DNA from 3 places in the Pseudocitrobacter corydidari genome. Region 1 is predicted to be linked to each of the others. Evidence: predicted binding sites of a transcription regulator. Region 1 holds the regulator's gene; each other region holds the start of a gene.

Region 1 (6,717 bases):
CAATCGTTGGCATTTTCTTTGGTAGCGACACCGGCAATACCGAAAATATTGCAAAAATGATTCAGAAACAGCTTGGTAAAGACGTTGCCGACGTGCATGACATTGCCAAGAGCAGCAAAGAAGACCTGGCTGCATTCGACATTCTGCTGCTGGGTATTCCTACCTGGTACTACGGTGAAGCCCAGTGCGACTGGGACGATTTCTTCCCGACGCTGGAAGAAGTTGATTTCAATGGGAAACTGGTTGCACTGTTCGGCTGCGGCGACCAGGAAGACTATGCGGAATACTTCTGTGATGCGCTGGGCACTATCCGCGACATCATTGAACCGCGCGGTGCGACCATCGTCGGCCACTGGCCAACAGCCGGTTACCACTTTGAAGCGTCTAAAGGGCTGGCTGATGACGATCACTTCGTAGGTCTGGCTATCGATGAAGACCGCCAGCCGGAACTGACCGCTGAACGTGTAGAAAAATGGGTAAAACAGATTTCTGAAGAGCTGCATCTGGAAGAGATCAAAAACGCCTGATTCTTAATGCGGCGTGATTTTTTAAATCGCGCCGCATTAATAGGTAGAAGCAATCAAAATAATAGCTACAATTTTTTAACTTTTGAGCGTAAATCTGTACAATATCTTCTGAATTTAGCGAGTTTGCTGGTCAAGCCTCGTTTTCGAAATCTTTATTCGCCCAGGTCTTGCTGTTTTCATTTAGAAGGCGTCATTCTATAATGAGACGCATTACACTCGGTGCACTCTCTGTGTTACTTCCGCGTTTGGAAGTCAATCGTTTAGCAACAGGACAGATTCCGCATGACTGACAACAATACCGCATTAAAGAAGGCTGGCCTGAAAGTCACACTTCCCCGGTTAAAGATCCTGGAAGTGCTTCAGGAACCAGACAATCACCATGTCAGCGCGGAAGACTTATACAAACGCCTGATCGACATGGGTGAAGAGATTGGTCTGGCTACCGTCTACCGCGTTCTGAACCAGTTTGATGACGCGGGCATTGTCACGCGCCATAATTTTGAAGGTGGCAAGTCCGTTTTCGAACTGACTCAACAACACCATCACGATCACCTGATTTGCCTCGACTGCGGCAAGGTTATCGAATTCAGCGATGATTCCATCGAAGCTCGTCAGCGTGAAATTGCCGCGAAACACGGTATCCGCTTAACCAACCACAGCCTGTACCTGTATGGTCACTGTGCTGAGGGCGACTGCCGCGAAGATGAACACGCGCACGATGGCGTAGAGAAGTAATTTTCACACTGAAATGACAAAACCAGCTTACGGGCTGGTTTTTTTATGGTGGTCTATGGCTTCATTTCCATCACCATCCGCAGAAAATTGTCCCGTCCTTCATGCTCTCGCGTAGGATCCCAGGCCATCGCAATTTCCCACCCCACTTTGACATTAGCCAGTTCGACCATTTTTACCCCGGCGGGCAGAACGTTACAGATGCTCTCAGGCAAAAAGGCAATACCGTTACCGCCACCGATCAGCGCCAGTAAAGAATGCATATCGTCGGAAACGGATACCGCATGCACATCGGGAAACTGCTCGGCGAGGATGATGCGAACCTGCTCAGCCAGACACGGCGCGGCGTGCGTACTCAGTCGTAATAACGGATAGTGTTCAACAAGATGATGTAACCCTTCTTTTACAGACGCATTCGCGGGAACGGCAAGCACCAGACGCTCCTGTTTAATCACAAAATGTGACAGAGGCGGCAGAACGGGCAGCCGCAAGAAACCAATATGCAGCGCTCCTTCGAGCAGCATTCGGCACTGCACACTTGAAGGAATGTTGTTGAGCGAGACGGTGACATCAGGAAAACGCGCCTGAAAAGTATTAATCCATTGCGGCGTAAGAGAATATGTCGATAGCCCAAACCCGAGGGCGAGTTTGGCTGTCGCCCCCCGTTTGATATCCCCGGCAAATTTCCGCAATTCGCGGTAACGCACCAGAAATTCGCACGCCTCGGGATAGAACAATTTCCCCTGAGGTGTCAACGTTGCGCCATGACGTCCGCGGGTAAAAAGCACCAAATTCAAATCGTGCTCCAACGCCTGGATCTGTTTGCTTAACGCAGGCTGAGTGATACACAACGCATCTGCAGCGGCATGGTAACTCCCCTGCTCCGCGAGCGTAACAAATGCCTGTAGTCGGCGATTTTCCATTCCCGTTTTTTATCCCTGCGCGAAAAAATAGCATTATACATAGCCTCTGTTTCAACCGATTATCCATAAAAAGTCACAGGATGTTTTCAGAAGATACAGGGGGAAAAATGACTCAAGCGATGCCCGTACTGACTGCTGTCCTTTTTGATATGGATGGCGTGTTGATCGATTCTAACCTCGTGATTGAAAAGGCATGGAGGGAGGCAGGCAAGCTTTATAACCGGGATATCAGCGATGCGGATATTGCCCGGCACATTCATGGTCAGCCGGGGCCACATACGATTCACGCATTATTCAACGATCTTTCCCTGCAAGATCAGGCGTTCGTTCAGCAGTACATTATCGATGCAGAAAATAATGCAGATTACGATCCCATTAAGGGCGTTGCCGAGTTTATTACAGCCCTACACCATGCAGGGATCACCATCGGTATCGTCACCAGCGGCTGGCGCAAGAAAATCGATCGTGTCATTCATATGCTGGGCGCAGACGATGCTATTTCAACCGTTGTCGAACGTGATGACGTCGAAAGAGGAAAACCGTGGCCTGATCCCTATTTATTGGCGGCAACGCGGCTGGGGATCACACCAGATAAGGCATTAGTTTTTGAAGATTCCCACAGCGGGATCACCTCCGCTGTCAGCGCGGGTACGTACTGCGTTGGCGTAGGTAGCGAGGCGTTACAAAACGGTGGTCCGGAGTGTGCCGTAATCGATTTCAGTCACCTTCAATGGCACACCGATGAGGCAGGACAATTCGTCTTATCGCTTCGACCTGGGAATACGATAATGTTGATACCCGCTTAGTTTGCACATTCATGCAGCCGTGCCCGACAAGCAAGCTCATCGGGCACGTTATCTTAACGGGGAGTATTATTACTGCGAATTTCCTGCCAGATTAACCCGCAATCTTTCTTCACGGCCTGATCGTTACCGGTTTTTCTCGCCAGAATGCACGCCTGGTAATCGCTTACCCGCACGGTTTCCTGATTGGCAAACTGCTGGTGCGCCTTCTCCTGCTTCAGCACGTTCAGCACCTGCTGGCAGGCTTCGATTTTTTCCGGCGAGCCTTCTGCGGTGTTGATACAGGCGCTATAGGCATCTTTTAAACGCGTATCTTCTTTTGGTGCTTCAGACTGAGCGCAGCCCGCCAGCGCCGCGACCAGCGCAGCAATCATCACTGTTTTTTTCATGTTATTAGCCTTATACGACACGGCGGGCGCTGCGGCCCGCCTGAATACTTATCAGAAGATGGTGAACGGTGCGATAACCATGAATTTCACGTCGCGCTCATCCTGGAAGATGTTGCCGTAACCACCGCTCCAGCTCGGGATATCGGAGTGGTTGTCGTACTGGGTGAAGTGCAGTTTGAACAGCGTACCTTTCGCGCGGCCTTCCTGTACGGTGTATGCCACGTCAAAGCTGTAAGAAGACTCTTCAATGGTTCTGTTTTTGTCGTAGTACGCGTCCGGGTTGATCTGCCAGGTAGACGGTTTGGCATCCCAGGCGTAGACGTATGATGCACCTACAGCCCAGCCCGGCAGGTTCCAGTTCTTCAGGTCATACATCGCACCGAAGAACACCGCTTTTTCGCCGTTGGCGTTGAAGTCGGAACGGTTATCCCACCATACATCCAGGCGACCGTTCGAGGAGGCGTAGGTTGGCGTCATACGCTGCAGGAAGTAGCCCTGCTGGCCTTCAGCCTTAACCCAGGTCCCTTCCAGACGCAGGTCAACCTGACCCACTTTGTAACCGAAGGTCAGCGCCTGCAACCATGCGGTGCCGTCATAAATATCGTTTACGGTGCGGTCATCCACTTTATCGCGGGTACCGTAGAACTGATAGCTGGTAGACAGTGGGCTACCGACGATATCAAATTTGTAGCTGGCTTTGGCGAAGTACTGATCGACATAGCCTTCCGCCTGACCAAATGCCGCTTCCAGCACCAGATCATTTTTGAAGTCATATTTCATACCGATGGAGTGCAGATAATCGACTTTCGTGCGCTTATCGTTCTGGTAGAAATTATCCATTTCGATATGCCATGGGGCCTTGTATTCATTGGTCCACATGTAGGAGAAGCTCAGCGCGCCAGCATCGCCGTAATCAAAGTTCGCACCCGCTTCTGCACCCTGATAGGTGCCAGGCATAAAGCTCCAGTGCGGCGCTAACAGCGTTTGACCGGTCGGCTGAATATAACCCCCGCGCGCCCAAACCGGGCCGTACTTAAATTTCGCAGCGGCTTTATAAAGGCTCACACCGCTTTTATCGCCGGAGTAATCTTCCGAGTAGCCTTTATTTTTAGACGAGAACGCAATTTCGTTCGGGTGACCACTTTCTGAGGATTCTGCCATTTCGATAGCGGTAAACGCCGCAATATCGAGGCCGAACATATCAGCGGCATAGCCGGACTGGAAATCAAGGTTGGCGTTCCAGGTGGAGTGAGAAAGGTTGGTTTTATATTTGTCGTTATCGGTCACATCTTTACGGTCACGCTCACGCTGCCAGTAATAGATGCCGCCCGTTAACGTGGAGTCATCGACAAAGCCTGCTGCACTCGCCTGGGGAACAACCACCAGGCCCGACATTGCTGTGACACCGGCAATAGCCAGCGCCAGCGTACTACGTTTGCCACTGAACGTACGCATATGTGTATCCTCTTTGACTTTTTAAAATGCCGCTGCAAAGCAGAGGCTAAAAATAAAAAACAGATAAAAAAGTAGCGTGGTGAAAAGCACCTTTTGCTACAGGATTAGATTATTTTTCGCGACGCGAATTATCAATCCTTTTTCGCAAGCAAAACGCAGGACTATGACAAAGCGCACATATTTCGTTGCGTCTTGTAACAAATGCGATTTATTAACATTAAGCGGCGCAACGCCTTATCTCATCAGGGGAAAATGTTAATAGCGCAGGTTGCGAGGATGTATCTTGATGAAATGATGCAAACGGGTGATGCCTGCATTAAAAAGATTAATTCGCATCGCGAATATGAGAGATAAAAAAAACGCCGCAGATGCGGCGTTTTTCACAAACAGACGATTACTCGCCCGCTTTCGCCCAGGTATCACGCAGGCCAACGGTGCGGTTGAACACCAGTTTCTCTGCGGTAGCGTAGCGGCTGTCGAGGCAGAAATAACCTTCACGCTCGAACTGATACGCTTTACCGGCAACGGCAGCTTTCAGAGACGGCTCAGCAAAGCCCTGCTTGATAACCAGCGATTCCGGGTTCATCACCGAAAGGAAGTCTTCCGCTGCGCCTGGGTTCGGCACGCTGAACAGACGATCGTACAGGCGGATTTCAACCGGTAGCGCGTGTGCCGCGCTCACCCAGTGAATAACGCCTTTCACTTTACGGCCATCTGCCGGGTCTTTGCTCAGGGTATCGGCATCGTAAGTACAGAAGATGGTGGTGATATTGCCTTCTGCATCTTTCTCTACGCGTTCTGCTTTAATCACGTAAGCATTACGCAGACGCACTTCTTTACCCATCACCAGACGCTTGTACTGCTTGTTGGCTTCTTCGCGGAAGTCGGCGCGATCGATCCAGATTTCACCGCTAAACGGTACTTCACGGCTGCCCATTTCCGGTTTGTTCGGATGGTTCGGCATGGTGACCATTTCGCCTTCGCCCTGATAGTTCTCGATAACCAGTTTCACCGGATCGATAACCGCCATTGCGCGCGGGGCGTTTTCGTTAAGATCTTCGCGAATGCAGGATTCCAGCGACGCCATCTCAATGGTGTTGTCCTGCTTGGTCACGCCGATGCGTTTGCAGAACTCACGGATAGCGGCGGCGGTGTAGCCACGACGGCGCAGACCGGAAATGGTCGGCATACGCGGGTCATCCCAGCCTTCAACGTGTTTTTCCATCACCAGCTGGTTCAGCTTACGCTTGGACATCACGGTGTATTCCAGATTCAGGCGCGAGAATTCGTACTGGCGCGGGTGAACCGGAATAGAGATATTGTCGAGAACCCAGTCATACAGGCGACGGTTGTCCTGGAATTCCAGGGTACACAGGGAGTGCGTAATGCCTTCCAGCGCATCGCTGATGCAGTGGGTGAAGTCGTACATCGGGTAGATGCACCACTTGTTGCCGGTCTGGTGGTGCTCGGCAAATTTAATACGGTACAGCACCGGATCGCGCATCACGATGAACGGCGACGCCATGTCGATTTTCGCGCGCAGGCAGGCTTTACCTTCTTCGAAGCCACCGGTACGCATTTTTTCGAACAGCGCCAGGTTTTCTTCAACGCTGCGGTCGCGGAACGGGCTGTTTTTGCCCGGCGCAGTCAGGGTACCGCGGTATTCGCGGATCTCTTCCGGCGACAGTTCGTCAACGTAGGCCAGGCCTTTGTTGATAAGCTCTACCGCGTACTGGTGCAGTTGATCAAAATAGTCTGAGGAGTAGTGAATATCACCGGCCCAGTGAAAACCTAACCACTCGACGTCGTGCTTAATCGACTCGACGTATTCGATATCTTCTTTTACCGGGTTAGTGTCATCAAAACGCAGGTTGCACAGGCCCTGATA
Region 2 (6,717 bases), 1.9 Mb from region 1:
TAAAAAAGCGGGTCTTCGGACCCGCTTGAGACTGATGACGAACGTAACATTGCCTGATGCGCTACGCTTATCAGGCCTACAAGGTTTCTGCAATGTATTGAATTTACACTATTTTGTAGGCCGGATAAGGCGTTTACGCCGCATCCGGCAAGAACAAAGCGCACTTTGTTATTAGCACAATACCCACCATTCGCTCAGGCAGGCTCGCCCTTCCGGGCACTGCTTACAGCTCCCTGACAGACAACCATCCGCGTCTTCCTGCACGCGACGCGCTTTACCCATTGCTTCCAGGCGTTCGAGCATGGCATCGATCATCGGCTGCGGCGTGTGTAACTGCGCGCTGAGCTGTGATGCCCCCATGCGTCCTTGCAGTGCCAGCATATCGCGAACCTCAATTAACGATGCCATCGCCTCTCCTTAGTGGCAGCTGCCAGAGGTTTCATGAGCGTGAACGGTTTTGCGCGTCGCCAGCAGATTCACATCCACACGGCTACGTGCCCGGCGCAGCGCGCCAATCACTATCACGTTAAACAGAATCACCGCCAGAATGCACACCAGGCTGTACTGCGGATGCTGTTTGAAGCTGGTGACCTGATAAAATAGCGTCGACAGTGAGTAAGCGATATTCAGCCCCCACAGCACCGAGAAGCCCATCCAGCCGCGGCTGGACTCACGGGCAATCGCACCCATCACCGAAATGCACGGAATGTAGAGCAGAACGAAAATCAGGTAGCTGTAGGCCGCCGCCGCGCTGCCGAATTTGCTGCTCATCACGCCCATCGCGCCGGTCGCCATTTCCCCGTCGCCTTTACTGGCTTCGATTGGGTTCGCCAGCACGCTCAGGCTAAAGGTGTCTTTCAGGCTCTGCCAGGTTTCATCGGCTGCGCCCAGCAGTTCGTCGGTCAGGCTGAAGGTGGCTGGATCGAAATCTTCTTCCTGAATATTTTCAGCGGTGTAGAGGGTGTTCAACGTACCGACTACCACCTCTTTTGCCATCGCCCCGGTAAACAGGCCAACCGCGGCCTGCCAGTTATCTTCATGCACGCCAATCGGTTTCAGCAGCGGCGTTAACTGACGGCTCACTGACGCAAGGGCTGAGTCGTTGATGTTATCGACCGCCTGGCCGCTCAGTGAGAAGCTGTTCAGGGCGCTCAGGAAAATACTGACGATAACGATGACTTTACCCGCGCGAACTACAAAGCCTTTCAGGCGTTGCCAGGTCTGGATAAACAGGCTTTTCAGATGCGGAATGTGATAAACCGGCAGCTCCATCACGAACGGTGAGGCTTCACCACGCATGATGGTGTATTTGAGCATCAGACCGGTGAGGATCGCCATCACGATGCCCAGTACGTAAAGCGAGAAGACCGCCAGCGCGCCCTGCTGACCAAAGAAGGCCGCCGCGAAGACGGCGAAGATTGCCAGACGTGCGCCGCAGGACATAAACGGCGCCATCATGATGGTCATCAGACGCTCGCGCGGGGCATCGAGCGTACGTGCGCCCATCACCGACGGTACGTTACAGCCGAAACCAACAATCAGCGGCACGAAGGATTTGCCCGGCAGGCCAAGCGACTGCATCAGGCGGTCCATAACAAACGCCGCACGCGCCATGTAGCCGGAATCCTCAAGGAAGGAGAGGAACAGGTACATCATGCCGATTTGCGGTACCAGCGGCAGCACGGTGTTGATCCCGCCGCCAATACCCTGGGCGAGGAAAATCGTCAGCCATTCCGGGAAGTGCAGCGTTGCGCCAACCCATTGAATGCCGTGAATAAAGATAGCGACCGAGCCACCGTCGAAAATAGGCTGCAATGCGCCGCCGATGTTAATCGCCAGCAGGAACATCAGGTACATCACGAACAGGAAGATCGGCAGTCCCAGTACGCGGTTGAGCACGATTTTATCCACGGCAGCGGTGAAGCGGCTTGGCTCGGCGGTGAGCGTGTTACTGACGCTGTCGCAAATGGCAGAGATGCTTTGATAACGCGCATCGGCGATATGCAGTGCAGGGTCATCCAGTTCGTCGTTCAGATTAGCCAGCGCGATATCGAGTTTATCCGCCGCATCGCCTGCGTAGGCGCGGCTATAGATATCGCCTTCCAGCATTTGCATACCGAGCCAGTGGCGCTGTTTCTCCGGAATCGCTTCCGGCATCGCGCGCGCCAGATTTTCTGCTTCACGAAGCAGCGGGGCAGCGTAGTGCACCAGCTCAATCTCATCGTTGCTTTGATAGCGGTCGACCGCCAGCTTCAGGGCGTCGATCCCACGGCCACGCGTGGAAACCAGCGGAACCACCGGGCAACCCAAACGCGCAGAGAGGGCGTCAATATCAATGCGGATTTGCTGTTTTTCCGCGATATCGAGCATGTTGAGCGCCACGATGCAGGGAATACCGAGTTCGAGCAGTTGCAGCGTCAGGTAGAGGTTGCGCTCGAGGTTAGAAGCATCGACGACGTTAATCAGTAAGTCGGCGTCGCCGCTTAAAATGTAGTGGCAGGCGATTTGCTCATCGAGTGAGGTCTGCGAGGAGATGGTGGTCAGGGAGTAGGTCCCTGGCAGGTCGACCAGCGTGACGCTGTGATCGGTCGTTGAAAACGACCCTTCTTTACGCTCGACCGTCACCCCGGACCAGTTCCCCACGCGCTGACGTGCGCCGGTTAATTGATTGAATAATGTTGTCTTGCCGGAATTAGGATTACCAATTAAGCCAATGGTTAGTTTTTTCATTTTTTGTGAACTCTATAACAGCTAAATCGGATTAACGAGAAATGGATTCAAGATCGAGGAATTCCAAATCTTTTTTGCGTAGGACTAAACTGACTCGACGCGTTTCAATATGAATGGGGTCGCCTAAAGGTGCGACACGTACAACCTGGAAAGAGGAGCCGGGCAGCATGCCGAGCGACAGCAGTTTCTGACGCCAGGCCGGGCTGATTTCACGGGAGAAGCCAGTAATTTTCCACGCACTATCAGGAGTAAATTGCATAGGGCCTACTTATTTCATCGCGAGTCACTGTCGCGCGGGTTCAACAGAAACGAACGGAAAGGCGCGCGAACATGAGAGAGGTTAATTAATCTACAATACGATGATAATGAGAATGGTTTGTATCTTCAATAGATAAAATGTGACCGGATGTTCTTTCTGAGAATAAAGTGGCGCAAAGTTGATTTGGCTCAAAACAATTCGGGTAAACCGTATGTTTGTTTATTTCGACGAATGTTAATGCGGTGATAATAATGCTAAATATAAAAACAATTAATATATTTCCGAAATAAAAAGCCCGATAACGTTTATCGGGCCCACAGACATTTCTGGTTTATAGGCCGGGTAAGCGCAGCGCCACCCGGCAACACAAACCGCACGCGTTAGCGTTTTTTCCCCATCGCCGCCGCCAGCGCATCCATCATCGCGCTGTTACCCGCAGGCTGCACATCGCGACCGCGTGGTTTTGCTGCTTTGGCCGCCGGGCGATTGCCCTGGTTGCGCTCATTGCTATTACCGCCGCGACGGGCGTTGGTTTCACCCGGCTGCTCGTCCAGACGCATGGTCAACGCAATACGTTTACGCGGCAGATCCACTTCCAGCACCTTCACTTTCACGATATCGCCGGCTTTCACTACCGTGTGCGGATCTTCCACAAACTTATCCGCCAGCGACGAGATATGAACCAGGCCATCCTGATGCACGCCGATATCCACAAACGCACCAAAGTTGGTGACGTTAGTGACCGCGCCTTCCAGAATCATCCCCGGCAGCAGGTCGTTCATGGTTTCTACGCCATCAGCGAACTGCGCGGTTTTAAACTCAGGACGCGGGTCACGGCCCGGTTTTTCCAGCTCTTTGATGATATCGGTGACGGTTGGTACGCCGAAACTCTCGTCGGTGAATTCAGAGGCCTTCAGGTTACGCAGCTCGCTGCTGTTGCCCATCAGATCTTTCAGCGCCTGCTGAGTCCGCGCCAGGATACGCTCGACCACCGGATACGCTTCCGGGTGCACCGTAGAGGCATCCAGCGGGTTATCTCCGTGGTTAATACGCAGGAAGCCTGCGCACTGCTCGAACGCTTTCGGCCCCAGACGGCTGACTTTCAGCAGTTGCTGACGGTTCTGGAACTGACCGTTCTCATCACGCCAGCTGACAATATTCTGCGCCATCATGCGCGTCAGGCCCGCCACGCGAGTTAACAGCGGAACGGAAGCGGTATTCAGGTCTACGCCGACGGCGTTTACGCAGTCTTCCACTACCGCATCCAGCTTACGCGCCAGCGAGGTCTGGCTGACGTCGTGCTGATACTGGCCGACGCCGATGGATTTCGGGTCGATTTTCACCAGCTCGGCGAGCGGGTCCTGCAAACGGCGGGCGATAGAGACCGCGCCACGCAGAGAAACGTCGAGGTCCGGGAATTCCAGCGCCGCCAGTTCAGACGCCGAGTAAACGGACGCCCCTGCTTCGCTGACGATCACTTTCTGCGCCGTCACTTTCGGGAACTGTTTCTGCACGTCGAGGAAGAAACGCTCCGTTTCGCGCGAGGCTGTACCGTTACCGATAGCGACCAGCTCAACGTTATGTTTCTCGCACAGCGCCGCGACCACAACGGCCGCTTTCGCTGCCTGACCGGTATGTGGATAGATGGTGTCGGTGGCGACCAGTTTGCCGGTGGCATCGACCACAGCCACTTTCACGCCGGTACGCAGGCCCGGATCGAGGCCCATCGTCGCGCGCAGGCCCGCAGGTGCCGCCATCAGCAGGTCGTGCAGGTTACGGGCGAAGACGTTAATCGCTTCGTCTTCCCCGCGCTCGCGCACGGTGCCCATCAGTTCAGTTTCCAGGTGCATCAGCACCTTGATGCGCCACGTCCAGCTCACCACGCCTTTACGCCAGCTATCCGCCGGGGCGTTGTTCAGGCGCAGGCCAAGGTGGTCGATAATAATCTGTTCGCCGTGGCTCTCTTTCGGTGGCTCGTCGAACTGCGGGTCGGCATTAAGCGACAGTTGCAGGATGCCTTCGTTGCGGCCACGGAACATCGCCAGCGCGCGGTGAGACGGCACGGTAGAAATCGGTTCGTGATGGTCGAAGTAGTCGCGGAATTTCGCGCCTTCTTCCTCTTTGCCTGCCACCACGGTCGCCACGATGTGGGCGTTTTTCCACAGATAATCACGCACTTTCGCCAGCAGGCCTGCGTCTTCAGCAAAACGCTCCATCAGGATATAGCGTGCGCCATCCAGCGCGGCTTTGGTATCCGCCACGCCTTTGTCGGCGTCGATAAATTTGGCGGCTTCCGTTTCCGGGTCATGAGACGGCTCGTTCCACAGCAGCTCAGCCAGCGGTTGCAGCCCGGCTTCAATGGCGATTTGCCCGCGTGTGCGACGTTTTTGTTTATACGGGAGGTAAAGGTCTTCAAGCTCGGTTTTGCTGAGGGTGCCGTTGATGGCTTTTTCCAGCGACTCGGTGAGTTTTCCCTGTTCGCTGATGGACTTAAGAATGGTCTGGCGACGATCTTCCAGTTCACGCAAATAGCCGAGTCGGGATTCCAGATTACGCAGCTGCGTGTCATCCAGACCGCCGGTGACTTCCTTACGATAACGTGCAATAAACGGCACGGTATTCCCATCATCAAGCAGGCGAACGGCGGCTTCCACCTGTTCTGCGCGTGCCTGAAGTTCACCCGCAATAATGCGGCAGAGCGAATCATTCATCATGGTGTTGTCATCTGTTGGGTCGAAAAAATCAGGGGATAGTTATACGGATTGACCGGCAAAAATGCCAGTCGCCACCGTATTCTCTCGGATTGTTCCAGGCGCGCTACTTCACATATTCGATCTCATTGATGTACCAGCTCGCTTCACCGGCGGGCGTTTGCACTACGGCCAGGTCGCCAACCTCTTTTTTCAGCAGGCCGCGCGCCATCGGCGAGTCAATCGAGATGTAGTCGTTACGGCCAAAGATTTCATCGTAGCCGACAATGCGAAAGCGCTTCACATCGCCGTCGTCGTTTTCAATTTCCACCCACGCGCCAAAGAAGACTTTGCCTTCCTGCTGCGGTGAATAATCGACAATCTTCAGGTTTTCCAGGCATTTGGTGAGATAACGCACGCGGCGGTCGATTTCACGCAGGCGCTTTTTGTTGTACTGGTAATCGGCGTTTTCACTGCGATCGCCCAGACTTGCAGCCCAGGTCACTTTTTTGGTGACTTCCGGGCGTTCCTCGCGCCAGAGGTAATCCATCTCTTTTTTCAGTTTTTCATACCCTTCACGGGTAATTAAAGGCGTTTTCATCCGCGTTTCCTGCCTTCTGCTGGCCTGTTGGAAAGCACAAAAGAGTCCAACAGGATGAATAATGTGTCTTATGATTAAATGTATACTTAAGCCGCTGTAAAATATGCTTTGTAACAATTTAGCCTGGAATTTATACCAGATTTAACTGGTGACCGGCTTACGCTTTTTTAAGAATACGCACTGATAATTGTTGCGAACCTTTGGGAGTAAAAACAATGCAAGAGAATTATAAGATTCTGGTGGTCGATGACGACATGCGCCTGCGTGCGCTGCTTGAACGTTATCTGACCGAGCAGGGTTTCCAGGTTCGAAGTGTAGCCAACGCCGAACAGATGGATCGCCTGTTAACCCGCGAATCCTTCCATCTTATGGTACTGGATTTAATGCTGCCAGGCGAAGACGGTTTGTCCATCTGCCGCCGTCTGCGTAGCCAAAGC
Region 3 (6,717 bases), 1.4 Mb from region 1:
AAGCCGATAGCGGGCGGCAGTTTCTGTCGCCTCAACAAACACCGCATCGCGCTGAGTCAGCTGGAAGTTAAGCGGCATACCGCGCAGATGTGCGCCGACCACGGCGACGCGAACGTGATGCTCTGAAAGCGGTAACGATGGAGAGATAGCCGGGAAGGCGTGCCCGGTCGCGCCGAGCGGCAGAGCCAGCTGTTGCTGCCAGCGGCGGCCAAAATCGGCCAGCGCACGGTCATGCCAGGCCGGGGCAAGCAACGTGATGCCAGCGGGTAAGCCATCTGCCCGGAACGGGGCCGGCAGCGCGAGGGCGCTGAGATCGGCAAGGTTGGTGAAATTGGTGTAAGTGCCGAACTGCGAATTAAAGCGAATGGGCTCGCGCGCCATATCCGCCAGGGTGTGTATGGTCGGTGACGTCGGCACCACCAACGCATCAACCTCAGCAAGCGCGGTCTGAATCTTGCGTGCCAGCTCCGCCCGCAGATATTCGGCTTTAAAAGCCTCAACGGCGCTGTAATTCAGACCTGCGGCGATGATGGTATGGACGGTGGGGTCCATCTGCTCCGGGTGATTCAGCGTATCGCCCACCGCCACGGTGCGCTCGGCCACCCACGGGCCCTGGTAAAGCTGTTCCGCAAGTTGATAGAACGCGGTGAAATCGATGGGCTTTAAGGTCACGCCGCTTTCGCGTAGCGCACCGAGCGCCGCCTGCCAGGCCTGCTCTGCCGCGCTATCGTCAAAGAACACCAGCGCGTCGGGAATGGCGAGTACCGGGTTTTGCGAAAAAGTCGCAGGCGCAGTAGCCGGGTTGCTTCGGGAATAGGCATCTTCGGAGTCGAACCCTCCGGCGAGCGTGGCAACCTGCCAGGCGTCATCCACCGTCAGGGCAAACACCGAAAGCGTGTCGTTCAGACGACAGGCCGGGAAAACACCGGTCGCGGAAAGCCAGCCTTTGGTCGGCTTCAGCCCGACAATATTGTTGAACCCGGCGGGTACGCGGCCAGAACCTGCGGTGTCAGTGCCTAATGCAAACGGCACCAGCCCGCGCGCCACCACCGACGCCGAGCCGGAGCTGGAACCGCCGCTCACATAATCGGGGTTAAAGGCATTCGCGACCGCCCCGTAGGGAGAGCGCGTGCCTACCAGCCCGGTGGCGAACTGGTCCAGGTTAGTTTTACCGATAAGGATCGCCCCCGCCGCTTTCAGTTTCGCTACGGCGATAGCGTCGCGTTCCGCGACGGTGGCAATCGCCGGGCAGGCCGCGGTGGTCGGCCAGCCAGCGGCATCGACGTTGTCTTTAATCGCAAAGGGAATACCAAACAGCGGATAACGTTCTGGCTGCTGCTGGTAGTGCGGCAACAGAGCATCTATTTGCTCGCGAACCTGCGTTTCACTGGCAAGCACGATCCACGCATTATCCTGCGCAGTCAGAGACTGAAGGTGGTCATTTAATAAGGCAAATACGTTGTCACTATTACGCGCAATGGCCTGTTGCCATTCGCTAACTGTTTTTCCGGTCATCACTGCCATGTTGGAATTCCTGTTGGTATACAAGATGGAATTCGTATAGCAACCGGCATGCCAAATAATTAACTTGTTGTTTTAAAATAAATTAATTTATTCTCCTTATTATTTATAAGAATTAACTGCACCCTTTCAGAACATGCATGAGCGATAACTGTGCAAATATTCATCAGTAAAAATAATGGCCAATACAGACAGCGAAAAGATATTCCAATGAATAACGGACTTTCATTTTTAACGCATCGCAATGCGATCCGCGCTGAAAAAACAGCAATTAATCACGCAAATCGCCACGGCAAAGAGGAATTTCAACTAAGGTTTTCATCAGGTTGATTGCAGCGCTCCTGCTGTTTGCCGAAATGGAGAAAACCGATGAAGAACATTGCTGCGCATCCTGTTGCGCGCCATACCCTGACGTTAAGCGCCCTGCTGCTGGCCTTTGCCGCACAGGCGCAGGAGGAGTACCCGGCCTCCCCTGATATTCTGCTTGGGCCACTGTTTAATGATGTGCAAAGCGCGAAACTCTTTCCCGATCAAAAAACCTTTGCCGACGCGGTGCCTAAAAGCGACCCGTTGATGATCCTCGCGGATTACCGCATGCAGAAGAGTCAGACCAGCTTCGACCTGCGCCACTTTGTAGAGATGAACTTTGCGTTGCCGCAGGCAGGCGAAACCTATGTGCCGCCCAAAGGGCAAACCCTGCGTCAGCACATTGATGGCCTGTGGCCAGTGCTGACCCGCACCAGCGAAACGGCGGAAAAATGGAGTTCCCTGCTGCCGCTGCCAAAACCGTATGTGGTGCCCGGCGGGCGTTTTCGCGAGGTGTATTACTGGGACAGCTACTTCACCATGCTTGGCCTGGCGGAGAGCGGGCACTGGGATAAAGTGGCCGATATGGTGGCGAACTTCGCTTATGAAATCGACACCTGGGGGCATATCCCCAATGGCAACCGCAGCTACTATTTAAGCCGTTCGCAACCACCATTTTTCTCGCTGATGGTTGAGTTACTGGCAAAACATGACAGCAACGCGCTGAAAACCTATCTGCCGCAGATGGAAAAAGAGCACGCGTACTGGATGGACGGCGCAGACAGTCTTCAGCCTGGCGATGCCAACAAGCGAGTGGTCAAACTGCGCGACGGTACCCTGCTCAACCGCTACTGGGATGATAACGATACGCCACGTCCGGAATCGTGGCTTGATGACGTGACCACGGCGAAGAAAAACCCGAATCGCCCCGCCACGGAAATCTACCGCGACCTGCGCTCCGCCGCCGCATCAGGGTGGGATTTCAGTTCGCGCTGGATGGATAACCCGCAGCAACTGGGCACCATTCGCACCACCAGCATCGTGCCGGTCGACCTGAACGCGCTGATGTTTAAGATGGAAAAACTGATCGCCGAAGGGAGCAAAGCCGCGGGCGATACGGCGAAAAGTAACCAGTACGATACCGAAGCTAACGCGCGTCAGAAAGCCATCGAAAAATATCTGTGGAACGATAAAGAGGGCTGGTATGCCGATTACGATCTGAAGTCGCACAAGGTACGTAATCAGCTCACGGCTGCCGCCCTGTTCCCGCTGTACGTGAATGCCGCTTCGCATGAGCGGGCGACGAAAATGGCGGCGGCGACGCAGAGCCGGTTGTTAAAACCCGGCGGCATTACCACCACGACCATTAACAGCGGGCAACAGTGGGATGCGCCAAACGGCTGGGCGCCGTTACAGTGGGTCGCTGTGGAAGGGTTGCAGAATTATGGTCAGGAGAAAGTGGCGATGGACGTCACCTGGCGCTTCCTGAGCAACGTGCAGCACACCTACGATAAGGAGAAAAAACTGGTGGAGAAATATGATATTACCTCCACCGGGACGGGCGGGGGCGGCGGTGAATATCCGCTGCAGGATGGCTTTGGCTGGACCAACGGCGTGACGCTGAAAATGCTGGATTTGATTTGCCCGAAAGAGAAACCGTGCGATACGGTGCCGGACGCGCCGGTTCAGGCGGCGAAGTAATGCCGGATGGCGGCTGCGCCTTATCCGGCCTACGCGACTCTGTAGGCCCGGTAAGCGCAGCGCCACCGGGCAATCATCAAAACGTATAACTCGCCCCCACCTGCACCGTACGATCGCGGCCAATCCAGCAGTTGGTGCTGTCGTAGCAGCTGAAGGTTTCTTTGTTGGTCAGGTTCTGCGCGCTGGCCTTCAGCATCAAGCCGTTCAGGCTGCTGTCGATAGCCGACATATCGTACGATACCGCCATATCATACTGCGTCGTACCGCCCAGCTTGCCTTCGTTATTGGCCGGAGAAATCTCCATCGGCCCGGTGTAGCGCACGCCCGCACCCACGGTGAAACCGCTTAATACGCTGCTGTCAAAGGTGTAGTCCCCCCACAGGTTAAACGCGTTTTCCGGCACCTGCGTCGGTCGCTTACCTTCGTAAGTTTCATCCTCGGTGTTGATAGCGTGCGTGTAGGCGTAGTTGGCAATCAGGTTGATGTTGTCCGTTGGACGACTCACGACAGAGAGCTCTGCGCCTTTCGATTCAATCTCCCCCGTCTGGCGGTAGTTCCAGCTGGGGTCCGCGCTCACCACGTTTTTCTGGCGAATATTAAACACCGACGCGGTAAAGGTCGTCGCGTATTCTGCCAGCAGGTATTTGACGCCGCCCTCCACCTGTTTGCTGGTGGTCGGTTTCACGTCCTGCGCGGTCAGGTTACCGCGCGGCGATACCGGCAGGAAGCCTTCTGAGTAGCTGATAAACGGTGACAGACCATTATCAAAGGCATACAGCGCGCCCAGGCGTTTAGTGACGCGATCCTGGGAGATCCACGCTTTTTGCTGGTCATTGAGATAATCCGTGGTGGCAGACTGGTACTCATCATAACGAATGCTGCCAAGAATATTCAGGCCGCCGAACTCCACCTGATCCTGGAAGTAATACCCTTTCTGGTTGTAAGAAAGACGATTTTTCTGCGCGGTGTAGAGCCCTAAATTATCACTGGTGATCTGCGAGTAATCCGGATGCAGCATATCGATGCCCGGCGTGGTCGAGGCGTAGCGATAGTTATAGTGCGAATTCAGTTTCTGGTAATCGAACCCCGCCAGCAGGTGATGCTGCCAGTCGCCCAGCGCGAAAGTTTTGCTGACCTGGTTATCGATATTAAAGCTGTGCAGATCTTCATCGGTGGTATAGGCAAAGCGGTTCAGTTCATACACGTTCGCACTACCCGCATTCCCGGTGGAATAGGCGCTGCGCTGGTGAGTATCGATGTCAAAATAACGCGCTTTCTGGGCGATGCCCCAACCGCTGTCGAATTCATGCTCGAAGCTGTACCCCACCATCCACTGGCGCTGTTCGAAACCGCTCCACTTATCCCCCGCAAAGTCGCGACGCCCGGCGTAGCTGGAACGCAGATACGAAAGCGGCAATGGATTGGACGGCGTCAGGCTCGGCGTGTTTTGCGCCAGCGCGTCAATCGTCAGGCGGGTTTTATTATCGGGCTGCCAGGTGACGCTCGGCGCAACCAGATAATCTTCGTAACGCGTAGTATGGGGCTGGTCATCGCCTTCACGTGCTTTGCCCAGCAGGCGGTAGCTCCAGTCGCTGTCGAGGATACGCCCGGTGGAATCCAGATATCCCTCTTTCAGGTTGCGCGTGCCGGTGTTAAACCCCACTTCCGTACGTTGTTCGGTTTGCGGTTTTTTCCCCTGAATATTCACCAGACCACCCGGCGAACCGTTGCCATAAAGCACCGAGGAAGGCCCCTTCAGAATATCCACGTTTTCAATCAGCAGCGGGTCAATACGCGCTTTGGTGTTGCCATTGACGTTATAGGGCAATTGCAGGCCGTTATAAAATTCATTGTCGACGGTAAAGCCACGAATTTTATATTCGCTCATGTAGCTGGTGCTGCCGCGCACTTCCGTCGAGACGCCCGGTGCATAACGCAGAATTTCATTGACCGAGTTGGCGTGACGTTGGGTAATTTCTTTCTCACTGATGGTATTGATAACCTGCGGCGTTTTGCTCTCCGCGACGGCGGATTTGGTGGCGCTGTTGGTCCATGCGGGCAGTTCACTGCTCCCCTGTGAACCGGTGACGACCATAGTGGTTTCAGCGTTGTCGGCCACGGCCGGTGTGGCGAGAGCAAGTGCAATCATTCCCGAGAGCGTACGATAGGCGAAGCGCATAATGTTTGTCTGACCAATAATTAGAATAAAGAATGCTAATTATTCTCATTTTTATTTAACGCGCAATAGGCAGATACACAGAGTCTGGAAAATTTGTGGGGAATCAACAGAAAGGAAGTATAGCGGCCCCGAATGGGGCCGTAGAAGCGTGATGCTTAGTTATTGCGGCGCAGGAAGCGGAAGATAGCCAGCACCACAATGGCGCCCACAACAGCAACCAGGAAGCTGTGCATATCAAAGCCCATTGCGCGATCGCCAAAGCCCAGCGTAGTGGCAATCCAGCCGCCCACCACCGCACCAACGATACCCAGCAGACAGGTCAGAATAAAGCCGCCACCGTCTTTCCCCGGCATAATCAGTTTGGCAATAACACCCGCAATAAGACCAAAAATAATCCAGGCAATAACACCCATTTTTACCATCCTCCAATTAAAAAAACCTCAAAAAAAGCGCCGACATTCTGCGCCGCTAATGTTTCAAGTATAGGTAATTACTCTTAAAAATCTCGCCGTCGCGCTTATATTTTATTCATATGCTGAATATGTTTGACCTGAACAGGCCCTTCTCGCCCGCACGCCGCGTAGAAAGCGAACAAAAAATTTTTTTTACCGAGGCTGAAGTTTCCTGGACGTAAACCGATAACAAGCAGACGGTTTATCCTCCAGAGGAGATAGCAGATGAATCAATACCCTTCGCAGTTTCTGAAACAAAACCCGCTGGCCGTTTTGAATATTCTGCGCGATCTCCATCGCGATGACGTTCCGCTACGCGTCTCGTGGGGAAGCGGGCAATTTATCAGTCGCCTTCTGGAGGTGAGCAAAACCGCACTGATACTCGATTTTGGCAGTCAGGCGTATGAAAACCGCGCGGTACAGCGAGTGGAAAACGTCACCATCACCGCCGAAACCGCCGGCGCTAAGATGGAATTCACGGTAGCACAATTGCAGGCGGGCGAATTTCAGGGGCTACCTGCATTCATTCTTCCCGTTCCGCCGACGATCTGGTTTATC

What was found. The regulator Fur, encoded in region 1, represses iron uptake genes when iron is present. The targets are predictions, from matches to a motif close to ATAATAATGAGAACNACTATCAA.
Region 2: a site for Fur is predicted at 3,090-3,112, ahead of feoA (ferrous iron transporter A). Genes of this name have one in related genera too.
Region 3: a site for Fur is predicted at 5,740-5,762, ahead of G163CM_RS04480 (TonB-dependent siderophore receptor). Genes of this name have one in related genera too.

Annotation. Positions count from the first base shown of each region.
Region 1 is NZ_CP087880.1:2,325,310-2,332,026, forward strand. It holds gene fldA (flavodoxin FldA) at 1-527, shown strand, start outside; gene fur (ferric iron uptake transcriptional regulator) at 810-1,262, shown strand; gene G163CM_RS10825 (LysR family transcriptional regulator) at 1,316-2,182, opposite strand; gene G163CM_RS10830 (HAD family hydrolase) at 2,290-2,988, shown strand; gene chiQ (ChiQ/YbfN family lipoprotein) at 3,042-3,374, opposite strand; gene chiP (chitoporin ChiP) at 3,426-4,829, opposite strand; gene glnS (glutamine--tRNA ligase) at 5,224-6,717, opposite strand, start outside.
Region 2 is NZ_CP087880.1:4,228,944-4,235,660, forward strand. It holds gene feoC ([Fe-S]-dependent transcriptional repressor FeoC) at 172-408, opposite strand; gene feoB (Fe(2+) transporter permease subunit FeoB) at 418-2,730, opposite strand; gene feoA (ferrous iron transporter A) at 2,762-2,989, opposite strand; gene G163CM_RS19595 (Tex family protein) at 3,370-5,703, opposite strand; gene greB (transcription elongation factor GreB) at 5,807-6,280, opposite strand; gene ompR (osmolarity response regulator transcription factor OmpR) at 6,496-6,717, shown strand, end outside.
Region 3 is NZ_CP087880.1:961,245-967,961, reverse strand. It holds gene atzF (allophanate hydrolase) at 1-1,524, opposite strand, end outside; gene G163CM_RS04485 (alpha,alpha-trehalase) at 1,891-3,528, shown strand; gene G163CM_RS04480 (TonB-dependent siderophore receptor) at 3,605-5,707, opposite strand; gene G163CM_RS04475 (GlsB/YeaQ/YmgE family stress response membrane protein) at 5,863-6,120, opposite strand; gene ycgR (flagellar brake protein YcgR) at 6,385-6,717, shown strand, end outside.